DNA from 2 places in the Clostridium tanneri genome. Region 1 is predicted to be linked to the other one. Evidence: a T-box and tRNA genes for the amino acid it is inferred to sense, from the RefSeq annotation. Region 1 holds a T-box; the other holds one or more tRNA genes.

Region 1 (8,601 bases):
TGGTAATACAGACTTTTACTTGTTTGATAAGAATGACCCTATAGCTTTAAGTTACTCGAAAATATTTCCGGGGCTATTTAAAGACTCATCAAAGTTACCAAAGGACATAAAGGATCACTTTAAATATCCTGAAGATATTTTTAACATTCAATGCAATATTCTAGGAAGATATCACATAACAGACCCAGGAGTATTCTATAATGGGGAAGATATATGGGAGGTTGCAAAAAACCAGAAACAGGTAGAAGGGGAAAAAGACTCAACAGAATCTCCTTATGTAGTTATGAGGCTTCCAAGTGAAAAGAATGAAGAAATGATTTTATTACAATATTTTAATATGCGAAATAAAGATAATATGGTTGCATTATTTGGAGCGAGAATGGATGGAAATAACTACGGTAAAATGGTATTGTACAAATTTCCACCACAAAAAACTGTATATAGCCCATATTTATTTAAACAGAAATTGAATCAGGATACTAATATATCTAAAGAACTGTCCTTATGGAATAAAGGTGGATCTCAGGTTCAGTTTGGAGATACTATGATAGTTCCTATAAATCATTCTCTACTTTATATAGAACCTTTATATTTGCGAGCTAATGGTAAGAATAGTATCCCAGAAATGAAGAGAGTTATAGTTTCCTATGGAGATAAAATTATCTTAGCTGAAAATATAGAGAGTGCACTTGAACAATTATTTAATTATAAGAATGATAAAGGGAGTGGCACTAATAATAATCAACCAATCACTAATGACATTGAAAAAGAAGGTACTATAAAACAGGTAAAAGACTTATATGATAAAGCAATAGAGGCACAAAAAAGTGGTGATTGGGCAAAGTATGGAGAATATATAAAGCAGCTTGGAGATATTATTAATCAATTAAATAAATAAAATCTAGAAAAACTTAAAAATTAAAATACAAGTAAAGCATAAGTTATACTAAAACAATATGATATATTACTCATAAATTTGTTTACTACTTTGTGGATACTTGTATTTTAATTTTTATTTAAGTTTTATGATATAATTAAAATAGGAAAGGATAAAATAATTCTAAGAGCCTAATACTGTTTATATTAGTTTAAATTATTACTGTTCCTGGAGAGGAAGGTTGAAATATGGATTATGATGTTCTTATATTAGGGGGAGGCATAATAGGGTGCGCAGTTGCCTATGAACTTTCCAAATATAGTCTAAACATTGCATTAATTGAAAAGGATTATGATATAGCAGATGATGTTGCTTTGATAAACTCTGCTGTGGTTTATGATGGAGTTGAATGCGAGGATACATTGGTTTCTAAACTAGAGTTTATGGGAAATAGGCTTATATATGATATTGTTGAAAAGTTTAACATACCTTATAAAAAATATAATTCTTTAATTATTGCAGAAGATAAAAAAAGTGAAAATGATTTAATAGAAATGTATAATAAAGCGATCGATAGAGGAATTGATAATATATTCCTACTAGACAGTAAGAAGGTATATGAATTAGAACCTAATTTAAATATAAACGTGAAAAGAGCGATACATTCTAAGAATACGGGAGTTATATCTCCTTATGATCTTGCTATTTCCTATGCAGAAATTGCATTTGATAATGGAGTAAACTTTAAGTTAGAAGAAGAAGTTTTAGACATACAAAAAGTATCTAAGGGGTTTAGAGTAATAACGAATAAGAATAAATTCACTTGTAATATGGTCCTCAACACTACACCTGGTAAAAATTACAGCATAGATAAGTCTAATAGAATAACCGAGAGTAGAAGTTATTTGAAACAATTTTTATTAGCAAAAAGTTTTAAAGGAAGTTTTAAAAATATTATATCAACATTAAACGAAAATGGTGATAAACTATACTCGGTCTCTACTATTCAAGGCGGATCAATACTATCAGTAAAAACAGATAAAAATATAAATTGCGATGATAGTTTAAAAAAGATATATAACTTTATAGGAAAAATTGATGAAGCTGAAATAAATAATTTTTATGAATCACCTTTTTATAATGATACTTTAATTATAGATGACAGTCTTATTGATAAAGGATATATTAAAGTAACGGGGAAACACTATGGACAGGTTACTATGACACCAGCTATTGCTAGTATCGTGTGTGAAACTATAGTTAGTAATTTAAATTGTGTTTTAAAAAAAGACTTTGTGGATAAAAGAAGAGAAATTTATAGATTTAGGGATCTATCAAACGATGAAAGAAACAATATTATAAAATTAGATAATAAGTATGGAAAGGTAATATGCTATTGTCAAAAGGTAACAGAAGGAGAAATTGTAGATTCTATAAGAAGGCCATTAGGAGCACGTACATTAGAAGCTATAAGGAGAAGAACAGGTGTAACCTTTGGTCGTTGCAATGGATCACAGTGCCTACATAAGATAGCAGCTATATTAGCAAGAGAAACTGATAAGAAACTAACAGAGATTGTAAGAGACTCTAAAAACTCAACAATAGTAATGGCTAGAATAAAGGAATTTGATGAAATGTAGGTATTTGGAGGAATTTAAAGTTGATTAAAGAGGCTATTTGCTATGGATGTAATAATAAGTGTATACTTAGTATTGATATATACAATGATTCTATAGAAGTCCAAGGAAATTTATGTGATGAAGGAATAAAATATGCTAAAGAGCAGATAAATAGTAATAAAGGTATTCTTACTACTTTAGTAAGAATAAAAGGGTCAAGATATAATGTAGTTCCTGTAAAAAGCAGTAAGCCTTTAGATAAGAAGCTATGGGTAGAATGCTCGAAGGCATTAAGTAGATTATATGTAGGGGCACCGATTAAGGCAGGAGATATAGTTTGTAAGAATATATTAAATACTGGAGCAGACATAGTATGCACTAAAAACATTGATTAAAGTTAAATATTTGTAAATATACAGAAAAAAACATAAATTGCTATTGACATAAAAAGTAAATGTATATATAATTAAGTAAAAATTAAAATTAACCTATGATAAGGCTAGTAACGATATGAAAGTTTAAGAGAGTCAGTGGTTGGTGAAAACTGATACTGGAATGTTGTGAATCCACCTTTGAGGTACTGCTAATTACAGATCGGTGATACCGTTATAATCTTCGAGTGAATCAAATTTTTTGATTAATTAGGGTGGCAACACGGAGTCTTTCGTCCCTTTAGGGATGGAAGGCTTTTTTTATTTATATAAAAACATTTAGGAGGAGAACAATTATGCTAGATTTAAAAAGAATAAGAAACAATCCAGATGAAATTAAAACTGCACTAGGAAATAGAGGTGAGGACTTCGACATATCAGTTATAGACGAAGTAATATCATTAGATGAGAATAGAAGACAGATATTAGTTGAAGTTGAGGTATTAAAGAACAAGAGAAATCAAGATTCAGCTGAGATAGCTAAATTAAAGAAGTCAGGAGAAAATGCTGATGCTCTTATGACAGAAATGAAAGAGCTTTCAGACAAGATAAAGCAGTACGATGTAAAGCTATCAGAGATAGATGAAAAAATAGAGTACATAATGTTAAGAATACCTAATATACCAAACCCAGCAGTACCAGATGGAGAAACAGATGCAGATAACGTTGAAATAAGAAAATGGTCAGAGCCTACTAAGTTTGACTTTGAACCTAAGCCTCACTGGGAGATAGGAACAGGTCTTAATATACTTGATTTTGAAAGAGCTGGAAAAGTTGCTGGATCAAGATTTACTTTCTATAGAGCATTAGGAGCTAGATTAGAAAGAGCTGTAATATCATATTTCTTAGATGTTCATACTGAAAAACATGGTTATGAAGAATTATTCCCACCATATATGGTTAATAGAAATAGTATGATAGGAACAGGTCAGCTTCCAAAATTTGAAGAGGATGCATTTAGAGTTGCTAATAACGATTTCTTCTTAATTCCAACAGCAGAAGTTCCTGTAACTAATTTCTATTCAGGTGAGGTACTAAAAGGTGAGGATTTACCAATAAAGCATGTAGCTTACAGTGGATGTTTTAGAGCAGAAGCAGGTTCAGCTGGTAGAGATACAAGAGGACTAATAAGACAACACCAATTTAATAAGGTTGAGCTTCTTAAGTTCACTAAACCAGAACAATCTTATGAAGAGCTTGAAAAGTTAACAAATGATGCAGAAGAAGTACTTCAAGAGTTAGGAATACCTTATAGAGTAGTTAGAATATGTAAAGGTGATTTAGGATTTACAGCAGCTTTAAAATATGATATAGAAGTTTGGATGCCAAGTTATAATAGATATGTTGAAATATCAAGCTGTAGTAATTTTGAAGATTTCCAAGCAAGACGTGCTAACATAAAGTATAAAGAAACAGCAAAAGATAAGCCACAATATGTTCATACTTTAAATGGATCAGGTGTTGCAGTAGGAAGAACTGTAGCTGCAATTTTAGAAAATTACCAACAAGCTGATGGTAGTGTAGTAATTCCAGAAGCTTTAAGACCATATATGGGTGGTAGAGAAGTTATAAAATAAATATAAAAAAATAAAAAAAGTTGTTGACATGTATGCATAGTGTTGATATAATAATACATGTCAACAAGCAAGGAAAGATGGTCGAGTTGGTTTAAGGCACCGGTCTTGAAAACCGGCGTACGAGTGATCGTACCCAGGGTTCGAATCCCTGTCTTTCCGCCATTTATTTTTTAAAATAATGTAGGGCATGGAGAAATACTCAAGTGGCCGAAGAGGCGCCCCTGCTAAGGGCGTAGGTCGGGTAACCGGCGCGAGGGTTCAAATCCCTCTTTCTCCGCCAGAAAAGCACTTACAATGGTGCTTTTTTATTTTCATAATAAGTATATTTTTAAAACTTATAAGTTAATTAAATCAATTTTCTACTAAATAGGATATAAAAATACAGCAATTGTACATTTGATACAAATACTGGAGATTAATAGTAATAAATAAGATTAAATTATGAAAAATACTTAAATAAATATTTGATTTTTTCAATCACTTGTGTTAATATATTTATGTCAAAGGATATGGAAAGATGGTCGAGTTGGTTTAAGGCACCGGTCTTGAAAACCGGCGTACGAGTGATCGTACCCAGGGTTCGAATCCCTGTCTTTCCGCCAAATATTTTGAACAATGTAGGGCATGGAGAAATACTCAAGTGGCCGAAGAGGCGCCCCTGCTAAGGGCGTAGGTCGGGTAACCGGCGCGAGGGTTCAAATCCCTCTTTCTCCGCCAACCTATGCGATGGTAGCTCAGTTGGATAGAGTAGCTGGCTACGAACCAGTTGGTCGGGGGTTCGAATCCTCTCCGTCGCACCAGAAAAGACTTCTTAGATTTAGGAAGCCTTTTTTTTATAAATAAAATTTAGTATTATATAAATAAAATATATGAGCTTTGAATAAAATAGAAGATAATGTAAATAATATAAATAGTATTAATTAATAACCTAAAACCCAAAACTTATTAATTAATCAAAGTTATTCATTTTTTAGTAATCCCCTCATTAAATAAACTTCGCTCAGAAACAAGCGAAGTTTATTTTTATGTTTTAAGTATTAAGTTTTTAGCGGAGCAGAACTAGTTCTATAATTTTTGACCTATCTTTTCTCCCATAAATACTCTGGTTTCGTAACCTTTTTTACTTTCCATAATTATATCTTCATCAATCTTAATTCTATTCTTCTCAATAAACAATACAGTTGTAGATCCACCAAATTTAAAATAACCTTTTTCATCACCTTTTTTTATTTTAACATTAGGAGGATATGTTTGAATTATTGAACCTACGCAAGTGGCCCCTACCTCAATAAGTAATATGTCACCAAAGTTTTCTGAATGAAATATACTCCACTCCCTTTTGTTTCTACAAAAGAGCTCTGGTATCTTCTCTAGGGCAATAGGGTTAACTGAATAATAATCACCCTTAACCTTAGTTGTATCTTCACATACTCCATTATCTACAAAGTGAAATCTATGATAATCTGTAGGACATAGTCTAAGAACTAAGCATGTGCCTTCAGAGAATTTTGATAACAGCTCTGAATTATTTATAAGTTTATTAAAACTATAAGTATATCCTTTTATTTGAACTAATTCATCTAAATTTATGTTTTCATAGGCTAGAAGTCTTCCGTCACCAGGAGAAATTAAAGAATTTAGGTTCATATCTATCGGTCTTACTTCTTTTTTTAGTTTTCTAGTAAAAAAGTCATTAAATGATTGAAACTGTTCCAGTTTTTTTTCACTATGAGACATGTTAATATCAAAATTTTTCACAAATGAGCTAATCTTTTTCCTACTTCGTTTACTATCGCAGTAGGAGCCGTAAATACTTGAAAAAATCTTTTTCTTAACTAAAAGCTCTAATAACCTCATTCCTATAGGTGAAGAATAAGTCCATTGAAGGTATTTGTCTCCAGCAACTTGTTCTATTTCATAGCTCTTAGTTTGCCTATTATAAAATTTAACCATTAGGAAACCTCTTTCATTAATAAATTTTTACAAAAATACTTATTACAATTATCAATTATTATTTAACAGTTGTCAATTTATAATACAGCAGTCCTACCATAAGTTGAAGAGATAGTATAATAAATGTATATCTTTACTTAGTTAAAGTGATGTAATATAATAAAGTTGGTTGTTTATTTACAATATAATGGAAATGCGAAGTGATATCAATGAATGATACAAAAAAGTCAATATTTGAATCTGCCATAAAAATCTTTTCAAAGTGTGGATATAATGGAGCTACAATGGATGCTATAGCATCTGAGGCAGGTGTAGCTAAAGGAACTTTATATTATCATTTTAAGAGTAAAGAAGAAATATTTAATTTTATAGTAAGAGAAGGTATGGAATTAATAAAAAATTCAATAGAAGATGTTGCAAGTGAAAAAGACAACATTTTATGTAAGATTAAGGTGTTATGCAGAATTCAATTAAGTTTAGTTTATGAAAGTAGAGACTTTTTTAAAGTTGTAATGAGCCAAATATGGGGAGAAGAATTAAGGCAATTAGAATTAAGAGCGGCAATTAATAAACATATTTGCTATACCCAATCTTATCTAGAGGAGGGAATGGACAAGGGAGTAATAAAAAGAGGAGATTCTTATCTAATGGCATACACATTGTTTGGTACAATTTGCTCCACTGCAGTATATGAACTTATAAATGATGATAAAGGTAGTTTAGATCAGCTGATAGAGAGACAATTGAAATACATACTTGAGGGTATACAGGAAAGAAAATAGTAAATTATAAAAGGAGAATAAAATATTTAACTCCTTTTATAGCTTACCAGACTTAATAATTGATACAAGTAACCATAAACCCATAAGAGCAGCTATAGCAAAGCCTAATATTCCAATGAAGGACATTCCGTATATCTGAGGACCAATGTTCTTATTCAATATAAGAGATGATCCGATTATAGAAGATGAAATTATTAGTGCAAATACCAACCTGTTAGTCATTTTATTTAGTTCATTAATAGACTTATTTAGATGAGGTATTTCAAATTGTATTTTAGCTCTACCCTTCAATATACTATTTGTCAGTTCTGTGAATTTTGAAGGAAGAAGTGAAAGGTCCTTTGTAAAATTGTAAGAGTGTATTAAAAATTGATCTAAGTTAATATTTTTAAGCAGTAGTAATTCACTATTAGTTCTTACAAAGGGGATGGCAACATCGATAATTTGAATTTCAGGTGCTATCTTTGCAACAACTCCTTCTACTATAATCATAGCCTTTACAAGTAAAGTTAAATCTTTAGGTAGTTTTATATTATTATTTTTTGCACAATCAAATATTTCTTCAATTAGTACTGAAATTTTAATATTATTCAACGATGTTGAAACATATCTAAAAAATAAGTATTCTATATCTTCATAAAGCTTATTTCTATCAACAAAACCTTTCTTTATTCCTATAGATATAATTACAGAAACCAGCTTATCTATATCCTTTAAGGCTACAGCTACAATTGCTTCGTTTAATGATGACTTCAGTGAATCTGAAAGTGTTCCTACTATGCCAAAATCTATAAAGCATATTTTTCCTTTGTCAATAAGCAGGTTACCAGGATGAGGATCTCCGTGAAAAAAACCGTCAGTAAAAATTTGCTTAAAAAATGAAAGAGTTAACTTCTTTCCTATGTCGTTTGAATCATACCCATAGGTATCAAGACTATGAATATCAGTTATCTTAAGACCATTTATTTTTTCCATAGTTAAAACTTTACTGCTAGATAACCTATCAATTATAAATGGCGCATAGCAAAAGGCAACATTTTTATTTAAGTCTCTAAATTTATTGATATTTTCTGCTTCTATTTTAAAGTTTAATTCATTTTCAGTAGATGCAAGAATTTCATCTAAGGCCTCACTAGGGTCTATGAGTGCATTGGCAAACTTAGATTTAGAGAGTTTTATTATCTTATGCAATATAGATATGTCCATGTGCATTTTTTCTCTTATTTCAGGTCTTTGAACTTTCACAATGACCTCTCTACCATCATCAAGAATAGCGTTATGAACTTGCGCTATGGAGGCGGAAGCAAGTGGCTCCTTTTCAAAATAAATAAAGCATTCTTCAATTGGTTTGTTAAATTCACT
Region 2 (8,601 bases), on a different contig from region 1:
TATTATAAACCGTGATACATGAAAATATTATGACTAGCCTATAGTGATTAGAGACTATTAATCATACTGTTAAAGGGCTGATAGAATTTATTAGAACTTAAAGTATTCTGTAACTATAATAGTAACAAAGCACTTAGCTACAGTTTATAGTAGCTAAGTGCTTTGTAAATACTTAATCAGTATGTCTAGGATTTTTTGAAACAATTTGTATTGATTTAACAAGTTCCTGTATAACGTCTGTATTAAATTGCATTTTTAATTCATTAACTTTTGTATAAAGAATTCCCTTGTCTGAGACAACATACAGAGGCTTTAAGTTATTCAAAGCAATTGCCCTTATATCATCTAAGCATCTCTCACACCTGCAAACATCTTCAAAACCCTCTAGAATTGATGGCAATAGATTGTCAACAACAATCTCCATATAATTTGTAATCATTTATATCTCCCTTTCTGAGAAGCATTTATATATTAATTTTCCTCATATATTTATATTATTGATTTAGAGAAAGTTTGTCTATAATTATTTAATTTTTCAAAAATTTAAAGAACATACTGCTAAATAAATGATTTATACATATCCTTAACTATTCTTTATCTAAAAGTGCAGTGCACCATTCATTACTTTGTTTCTTATCCTTAACCTTGTATCCATAGGAGATAACTTCATCAATGACCTTATAAAAGCTCCATTCTACAAGACCAGATATTAGTAACTTGCCTTTTTCCTTAAGGTGAGAGTTTATAAAATCCATAAAACCTTGAAGTTCTTCTCCTCCGATATTAATGAAAATACAATCAAAGTCTTTATCTAAAGTTATTTCGCCATTAAGTGCATCACCTACAACCACTTGGATATTATTTAAACCATTAAGAGAAGCATTATACTCCACTTCATCTTTAACATCTCTGATATCTAGGGCTGTAACATTTTTGGCACCTTTAATAGAAGCAGCTAAGGAAAGAATTCCAGAGCCAGCACCTATATCAAGGACAGTTTTATCATTAAAGTCTTCTTCAAGTATAAATCTCAGACAATCCTGAGTAGTTTCGTGAAGGCCGGTGCCAAAGGCTCCCTGAGGTATGAAATTAATTTTGCTTTTGTCTTTTGCATCATAATCTGGAGCAGCAATGATCCAATCATTATTCAAATCTATAGGCTCAAAGGAAGTTTCAAAGCTAGGTATATCAATTTTTGTAACTGTTACTTCAGATACTTCTAAGCTTTCCTTTATGATATTCAACTGTCTATTCACTTCTTCTTCATTATCCGTTTCTACTACTATTTTAAGATCTATAATTTCATTATTTTTCTCATAGTAACCATATCCATATTCCGTAGTAGTTACCTCAATAGGGGCTTCATAAAAAACATTATATATGTCAAAGAGATAAAGCTTTTCAATAGCAATGTCTACCTTGCTAACTGGGTATTTAACTGTAATTTGATACATAAAAATCCTCCTAACAATGTTGCTTCTTGTAATCCAATGTCATTAAAGTTATATATTCATTTAACTTCCAATTTATTTTAAAGCAATAATGCTTATATTTCAATATTTAGAGCATATATTTATTCTGTTAGATTATATAAAATCTAAGTTGTTTTTAATAATCACTCTAAAAGGAGGACTAAGTTATGGTATCAAGAAATTTAGAGGAGGCAAGGGAAGCTTATAAAGAAAAAAATATTGAAGCCACAATAGAGGCACACAAGAAAACATCTTTAAAGGCACAGGAGAATCATAATCAGGAACAAGGTCAGTATATAAAAAGCTTAATATATGGAGGTTTAGATGGAATTATCACTACCTTTGCTGTAGTGGCAGGGGTAGCTGGGGCAGCTCTTTCACCTAGTGTAGTATTAATCTTAGGGTTTGCAAATCTTGTAGGAGATGGCTTATCTATGGCTATAGGAGACTATCTAAGTACTAAGGCGGAAACTGAATACAAAGAGGCAGAAAGAAAGAGAGAGGCCTGGGAAGTTGAGCACTATCCTGAGGGAGAAAAGCAAGAATTAATGGAGTTGTATATAGAGAAGGGAATAGCTGAGGAAGATGCCAAAATTGTAACAGAGATATTTTCGAAAAATAAAGAAGCTTGGATAGATATTATGATGGTTGAGGAACTTGGAATAATTGAAGAAAATGAGTCTCCAGTTAAAAATGCTTTAGTTACCTTTTTTTCCTTCGGAATATTTGGATTAATACCACTAATTGCTTATGTTTTTTCTAAATTTATTCCTTCTATTAACAGCGAAGGAAATATGTTTTTTCTTTCTTGCATTTTAACAGCCCTTACTTTATTTATTTTAGGAGCATTAAAAGTAAAGATTACAGGCAAGAATTGGATTAGGTCAGGCCTAGAAATGCTTATTGTAGGAGGTCTTGCTGCCGGCGCTGCGTATCTAATCGGTGCATTGTTCTCTGGTTTAGCATAGATAGGTTTCGTGATAGAGGTGCAAAAAGCTGTAGATAATGCTGTAGGAAAGCTGCTTTCTGCCTTAGTATTATAGGAAAAAAGTGAAACTAAATTTAGTATGTCCTGGGTAATAATGGCATATTGGATTGCAACAAACCATACTATTAAAATTTAGTATGGTCTTTTTTTCTATTAACTGTTAGAATTATTAAAGGCTAATTAAAAAGTGAAAGGATATATTAAATATGGGAAAAACATTAGTTTTAGCAGAAAAACCTTCTGTAGGTAGAGACTTAGCAAAGGTTTTAAAATGTAATACAAAAGGAAATGGATATATAGAGGGAAGTAAATATGTCGTAACGTGGGCTTTAGGCCATTTAATTACACTGGCAGACCCAGAAGCATACGATGAAAAGTATAAAAAATGGAGCATGGACACACTTCCTATGCTTCCAAATAGAATGAAACTTACTGTGATAGGTAAAACCGCAAAGCATTTTAATGATGTTAAGAAGGTTATGAACAGAAACGATATAGATGAATTAGTTATAGCAACAGATGCTGGAAGAGAAGGGGAGCTTGTAGCTCGTTGGATTATAGAGAAGGTAGGTTTCAAAAAACCTATAAAACGTTTATGGATTTCTTCTCAAACAGACAAGGCAATTCTAGATGGTTTTAGAAACTTAAAACCTGGAAGGGAATACGAGAATCTATATCAATCTGCTGTGTGTAGATCAGAGGCTGATTGGATTGTAGGATTAAATGTTACAAGAGCGTTAACCTGTAAATATAATGCTCAACTTTCTGCTGGAAGAGTACAGACTCCAACTGTTGCTATGATAGTTGAGAGAGAAGAGGAAATAAAGAAGTTTAAGCCAAAGGATTACTTTAATGTTATAGGAACTGCTAAAGGATTCTCTCTTCAATGGCAGGATAAAAGTGGGAATATAAGAACCTTTGATGAGAGTAAGGCAAAGGAGATTTCTGTAAAGGTTACTGGTAAGAGTGGTGAGATTGTAGAGATAACTGAAAGTGATAAGAAAAAACATGCTCCTAATCTATATGATTTAACAGAACTTCAAAGGGATGCCAATAGAATATTTGGCTATTCTGCAAAACAAACTCTTTCTATAATGCAGAGATTGTATGAGAATTATAAGATTTTAACCTACCCAAGAACAGATTCAAGATATATTTCCAGTGATATTGTAGCTACATTACCGGATAGATTAAAGGCTGTATCCGTAGGAAACTATGCTAAATTTACTAATGAAATATTAAAAAGTAAGATTAAAGCTCATAAGGGATTTGTAGATGATAGTAAGATTTCAGATCACCATGCAATTATTCCAACAGAACAGAAGGTTATACTAGCTTATTTAAGCAGTGAGGAAAAAAATATTTATGATTTGGTAGTTAAGAGATTTTTAAGCGTTATGCTTCCTCCTTTTGAATATTTACAAACTACTGTTAAAGCAGAAGTAAACGGAGAGACTTTTATAGCTAAAGGAAAGATAGTTAAATCAAAGGGATGGAAAGCTGTCTATGATAGGGAAAATGACCTTGATAGCAGTGATGATGTAAATGACAATGAGGTAAAAGAGCAACTTCTGCCTATGGTTAAAAAGGGAGATAGTATATCCTTTACAAAGGTAAGCATAAATAAATCTCAAACAAAGCCACCGGCAAGATTTAATGAAGCAACGCTGCTATCTGCAATGGAAAATCCTCAAAAATACGTTCAACTAGACAAAGAAGCTTCCAAAACCCTAGGAGAAACAGGGGGACTTGGTACTGTTGCAACAAGAGCAGATATAATAGAAAAGCTATTTAATTCTTTTTATATAGAAAAAAGGGGCAAAGAAATAGTTCCTACTTCAAAGGGAAAACAGCTTATAGAGCTAGTTCCATCAGATTTAAAATCGCCTCTATTAACTGCTAAGTGGGAAAGAGAGTTAGACTTAATTAGTAAAGGGAGATTAAAGGGAAATACCTTCGTAAACAATATGAGAGGTTATGCTACAAAGCTTGTAGAGGATGTAAAAGAAAGTACTGATAAATTTAAACACGATAATCTAAGTGGACAAAAATGTCCTAATTGTGGAAAATACATGCTTGAGGTTAATGGTAAAAATGGAAGAATGCTTGTATGCCAGGACAGAGAATGTGGACACAGAGAAAACCTTGCTAGACTTACTAATGTAAGATGTCCAGAGTGTCATAAGAAACTTGAATTAAGAGGGCAGGGAGAAGGACAGATTTATGTTTGTACTAACTGTAGCTTTAGAGAAAAACTCTCATCCTTTAAGAAGAGATTTGAAAAAAATAGTGGTAAAGTAGATAAAAAAGACGTAGCAAAGTATATGAAGAAGATGAAGCAGGAAAGTGAAGCTCCAATGAATTCTGCACTAGCAGAAGCTTTAGCTAAATTAAAGTTAAAGTAGCAAAAATAAGGCAAGGTTAAGCATAGTTCTGGACCTTGTCTTATTTTATTATTTTAATAAGTCTTCTTTATTTTTAATTGATTGTATTAATTATATTAATTAAGAGGGGATTAGTAATATAATCTTTAGGAAGCTTTTTTTGGTTTATCTAATTTGAGTTTTGTATATATTTTTTCAATTTGCTCATCTATATCATTAAGTTTATATACCAGTTGTTTTGAATATTCTTTTTTAAACTTTTTACTAAAAAGGCATTTAAATATCTTCATCATAATTCTCCTCTCAACAATATCCTTATTGTTTTTATGATTTAATTATAGTTTTCAGATATAAAGAAATTATGAAGAACCAATTCTAAAATCGTTATTTATTAATTGTAGCTATAGTAGTATTACTGGTAAGATATGTTTTTAAGAAGGGTTAAATGAAAAAATACTTAAAAATTTACTATTTTATTCTTAAAAAGTATTGACCTATTTTAAAAATGCTGATATAATAACTAATGTCGAAGGGACATGGAAAGATGGTCGAGTTGGTTTAAGGCACCGGTCTTGAAAACCGGCGTACGGGTGACCGTACCGTGGGTTCGAATCCCACTCTTTCCGCCAAAACATCTAGCGATTTGCTAGATGTTTTTTTATTTAGTTATATGTGAATAGGTAAGGTAGGTATTCTATTAAAGGTACCTACCTTTTTTTATTATATAAACATAATAAAAAATAAAAGGTAACCAAAAGTATACTAGAATACTTAAAAGTGTATATTGATAACTTATAATAAGCAGTCTATGATATAATTAAGAAAATATTAGAAGTATGGGGTGTGAAAAATGATTAGAGATCTAGTTTTAAAGAACAGAACCTACAGAACCTTTTACCAGAATGAAAAAATAACTATGAATACTTTAAAAGAGCTTATAGACTTAGCTAGAGTAACTTCTTCTGGGATGAATATGCAATCCTTAAAATATGTATTATCTAACAGTGAAGATAAAAATGAGAAGATATTTAATACTCTTAAATGGGCAGGCTATTTAAAAGATTGGGATGGTCCAACAGAAGGAGAGAAACCATCAGCATACATAGTGATGCTTCAAGATTTAACCTTAAGCAAAAATAGTCTTTGGGATTCTGGATTAGCTGCACAAAGTATTCTTCTTGGTGCTGTAGAAAAAGGCTTTGGTGGTTGTATGTTTGGAAATGTAGATAGAAAAACCTTAGCTGAAGAGCTGCAATTAGGAGAGGAATACTCAATAATTATGGTTATAGCTTTAGGAAAGCCAAAGGAAGTTGTTAAATTAGAGCCTCTTAGTCAATCGGGAGACATAAAATACTATAGGGATGAAGATGGAGTTCATCATGTTCCGAAGAGAGCTTTAGAAGATCTAATACTAGATAAATAAAAGGTGAAATTTTTTTAATTAGGAAAATCCCCTTAATAGATATTTACAATAACTTATATATCTATTAGGGGGATAAAATTTTCCCAGCTAGAGAAATTACTTTATCAGTTCTTTGATTTTCAATAGGCTTTGATTTAAGCCTTTAATAGCAAGTTCACCCTTTTGTGAGTTCTTAAGATCACCTGAGATAGTCTTGTTTATCATATCTAACTCATTAATTTTCTGGTTTATTTTAGCTGAATCTGAGTTGCTGAAACCATCCTTAAGTGAAGAGAATAAGTCTATGTATGAATTAAAATAACTTATTAGCTTCTCTACAGCTTTTAGTTCTTCTTCTATGCCATTTATATAGCTAGTTTTAAGGATTTCTAAAGTACTAGGAGGCTTTAGGTTAGAAACCTCAGTTTTAAGAACAATTAGATCTTCCTTATACTTTTCAAGTATAGTCTTGCCATCTCCATATATTTGTGTAAGGCTGCTAAGGGAGTCAGATATTTCTGAAGCAGTAGTTAGTTCTGAAATACTTTTTACAGAGTTGACCTTTGCAAAAGTTTCATCTATATAATTAGAGGTAGTTGTACATTTCTTTATAAAACTTTCACAATACTGGGACAAACTATTTAAGTATTTTTTCTCAGCTTCTTTAATGTTATCCGCTCCTTTTAAGACATATTCAACGGATAAGTCAATAGAAGCTAACCCTCCTAATAGGATTAAGTTTTTATAATTTTTACTTTCTATAAAGCTTTTTTGATTGGATATATTCTGACCATCTGTGAGAATAATCGGTGCATTTAATTTTGCAGCTAAAGCACTACCAGATAATGCATCAGGAAAATTTGAGCCATTTGCAATTATTGCAGTATCAGTTTCTAAATTAAAGTAATTAGATATACTTAGTGAAGTGTCATATCTATCATTACCAGAGATTCTTACTAATTCACTATCATTTAAGGTCGGCACAAGTTTTTTTAGTTCATCTACTACTGAGTCTTTAATAGAACCTTGTCCACCTATCAAGTAAATCTGCTCAGGTTGTAAATTGGAGATAATATCCTTTGCTCCATCTGGCAGGTGGTCGGAATCTGTCATCAATATTGGGTACTGCTTTGAGGCTGCAACACTGGATATACTAATAGCATCGGCAAAGCCATATCCATTTGCAATGACAACAGGGGTTCCCTTTTTAACATCTATAAAATTAACTATAATTTTATTTGTTTCAAATCTATTTACTCCACCTAACCGCACTACATTACTATATCCAAGATTTTTAAAATGACCGATAAATTCATCACTTATGGATGCTTGTTCGCCTAATAAATAAATAGTTCCATTTTTATTTAAATGACTTTTTATGTATTCTGTGGAATCATAGCTTTCTGCTACTGTGTTTCCTAAAAGTAATATAGGGCCATTGAATTTTTTTGAAAGTAAACTACCAGAAAGTGCGTCAGGAAAGTCTTTTCCACTGGCTAGAATAACGGCATTATGTAAGCTATTACCAAAATTAGTTGATATATTAACTGAGGTTTTGTATCTATCCTGTCCAAAAATTCTTTTAATATTGTAGAGGTTTTTTGCACTTACTGTATTTGAAATGCTAATTACTAGAATAGATGCTGCAATTAAACTTAATATCTTTTTCAAAGTATACACAACTCCTTTACTGTATAATATTAAGATTTTACCACAAAAATACAAAAAATAGTATAGCCTATTTAATATTTTGGATATATAGGTAGTTAATATAAACATATGAATATATTTATAAAGAACATTGCAAAATAAATATATGTTTAAAAGTACTTTATGGTATAATTTACCTAACAATGTTTGTTTAAGGGGGTTGACAATATGAGTAGATATGAAAGAAATATGAAAATGCTTTCTAAGGAGGAAAACTCTAAACTAAAAAGTTTTAAGGTCTGCGTTATAGGTTGTGGAGGACTAGGAGGATACATAATTGAAATGTTAGGCAGATTAGGAATTGGCCGCATAACTGCAGTAGATGGAGATGTATTTGATGAAAGTAATCTAAACAGACAACTTTTATCAAATTGTAACAATTTGGGGAAAAGGAAAGCAATGGAAGCAAAAGAAAGAATGAAACTAGTAAATCCTGAGATAGAGGTACAGACCATAACCGATAGAATAACAGAAGAAAATATATTAAGTGTATTTTCAGATCAGGATGTAATAATAGATGCAGTGGATAATATTAAGACTAGATTTTTGATAAAAGATGCTGCAGGAAAGCTAAATAAGCCAATGGTACATGGTGCAATTGCTGGTTGGTATGGACAAGTCTCAACTATATTTCCTGGAGAAAAA

The links. A T-box is a leader RNA that pairs with one kind of tRNA and senses whether it is charged. The one in region 1 lies ahead of serS (serine--tRNA ligase), so its partner is inferred to be a tRNA-Ser.
Region 2: it has a tRNA-Ser gene. The T-box ahead of serS (serine--tRNA ligase) is inferred to sense a tRNA for this amino acid. The anticodon was not compared.

The regions. Positions count from the first base shown of each region.
Region 1 is NZ_JARUJP010000034.1:16,353-24,953, reverse strand. Features, by position in the region: gene P8V03_RS17705 (UPF0182 family protein) at 1-898, shown strand, start outside; gene P8V03_RS17700 (NAD(P)/FAD-dependent oxidoreductase) at 1,126-2,517, shown strand; gene P8V03_RS17695 (DUF1667 domain-containing protein) at 2,538-2,891, shown strand; T-box leader at 2,978-3,171, shown strand; gene serS (serine--tRNA ligase) at 3,224-4,504, shown strand; tRNA gene P8V03_RS17685 (tRNA-Ser) at 4,576-4,666, shown strand; tRNA gene P8V03_RS17680 (tRNA-Ser) at 4,694-4,784, shown strand; tRNA gene P8V03_RS17675 (tRNA-Ser) at 5,016-5,106, shown strand; tRNA gene P8V03_RS17670 (tRNA-Ser) at 5,131-5,221, shown strand; tRNA gene P8V03_RS17665 (tRNA-Arg) at 5,228-5,304, shown strand; gene P8V03_RS17660 (phosphatidylserine decarboxylase) at 5,570-6,457, opposite strand; gene P8V03_RS17655 (TetR/AcrR family transcriptional regulator) at 6,667-7,239, shown strand; gene P8V03_RS17650 (ABC1 kinase family protein) at 7,276-8,601, opposite strand, start outside.
Region 2 is NZ_JARUJP010000009.1:72,231-80,831, reverse strand. Features, by position in the region: gene P8V03_RS09545 (late competence development ComFB family protein) at 173-439, opposite strand; gene P8V03_RS09540 (50S ribosomal protein L11 methyltransferase) at 588-1,454, opposite strand; gene P8V03_RS09535 (VIT1/CCC1 transporter family protein) at 1,640-2,440, shown strand; gene P8V03_RS09530 (DNA topoisomerase III) at 2,667-4,865, shown strand; gene P8V03_RS09525 (hypothetical protein) at 4,991-5,134, opposite strand; tRNA gene P8V03_RS09520 (tRNA-Ser) at 5,383-5,473, shown strand; gene P8V03_RS09515 (nitroreductase family protein) at 5,695-6,267, shown strand; gene P8V03_RS09510 (cell wall-binding repeat-containing protein) at 6,364-7,917, opposite strand; gene P8V03_RS09505 (HesA/MoeB/ThiF family protein) at 8,125-8,601, shown strand, end outside.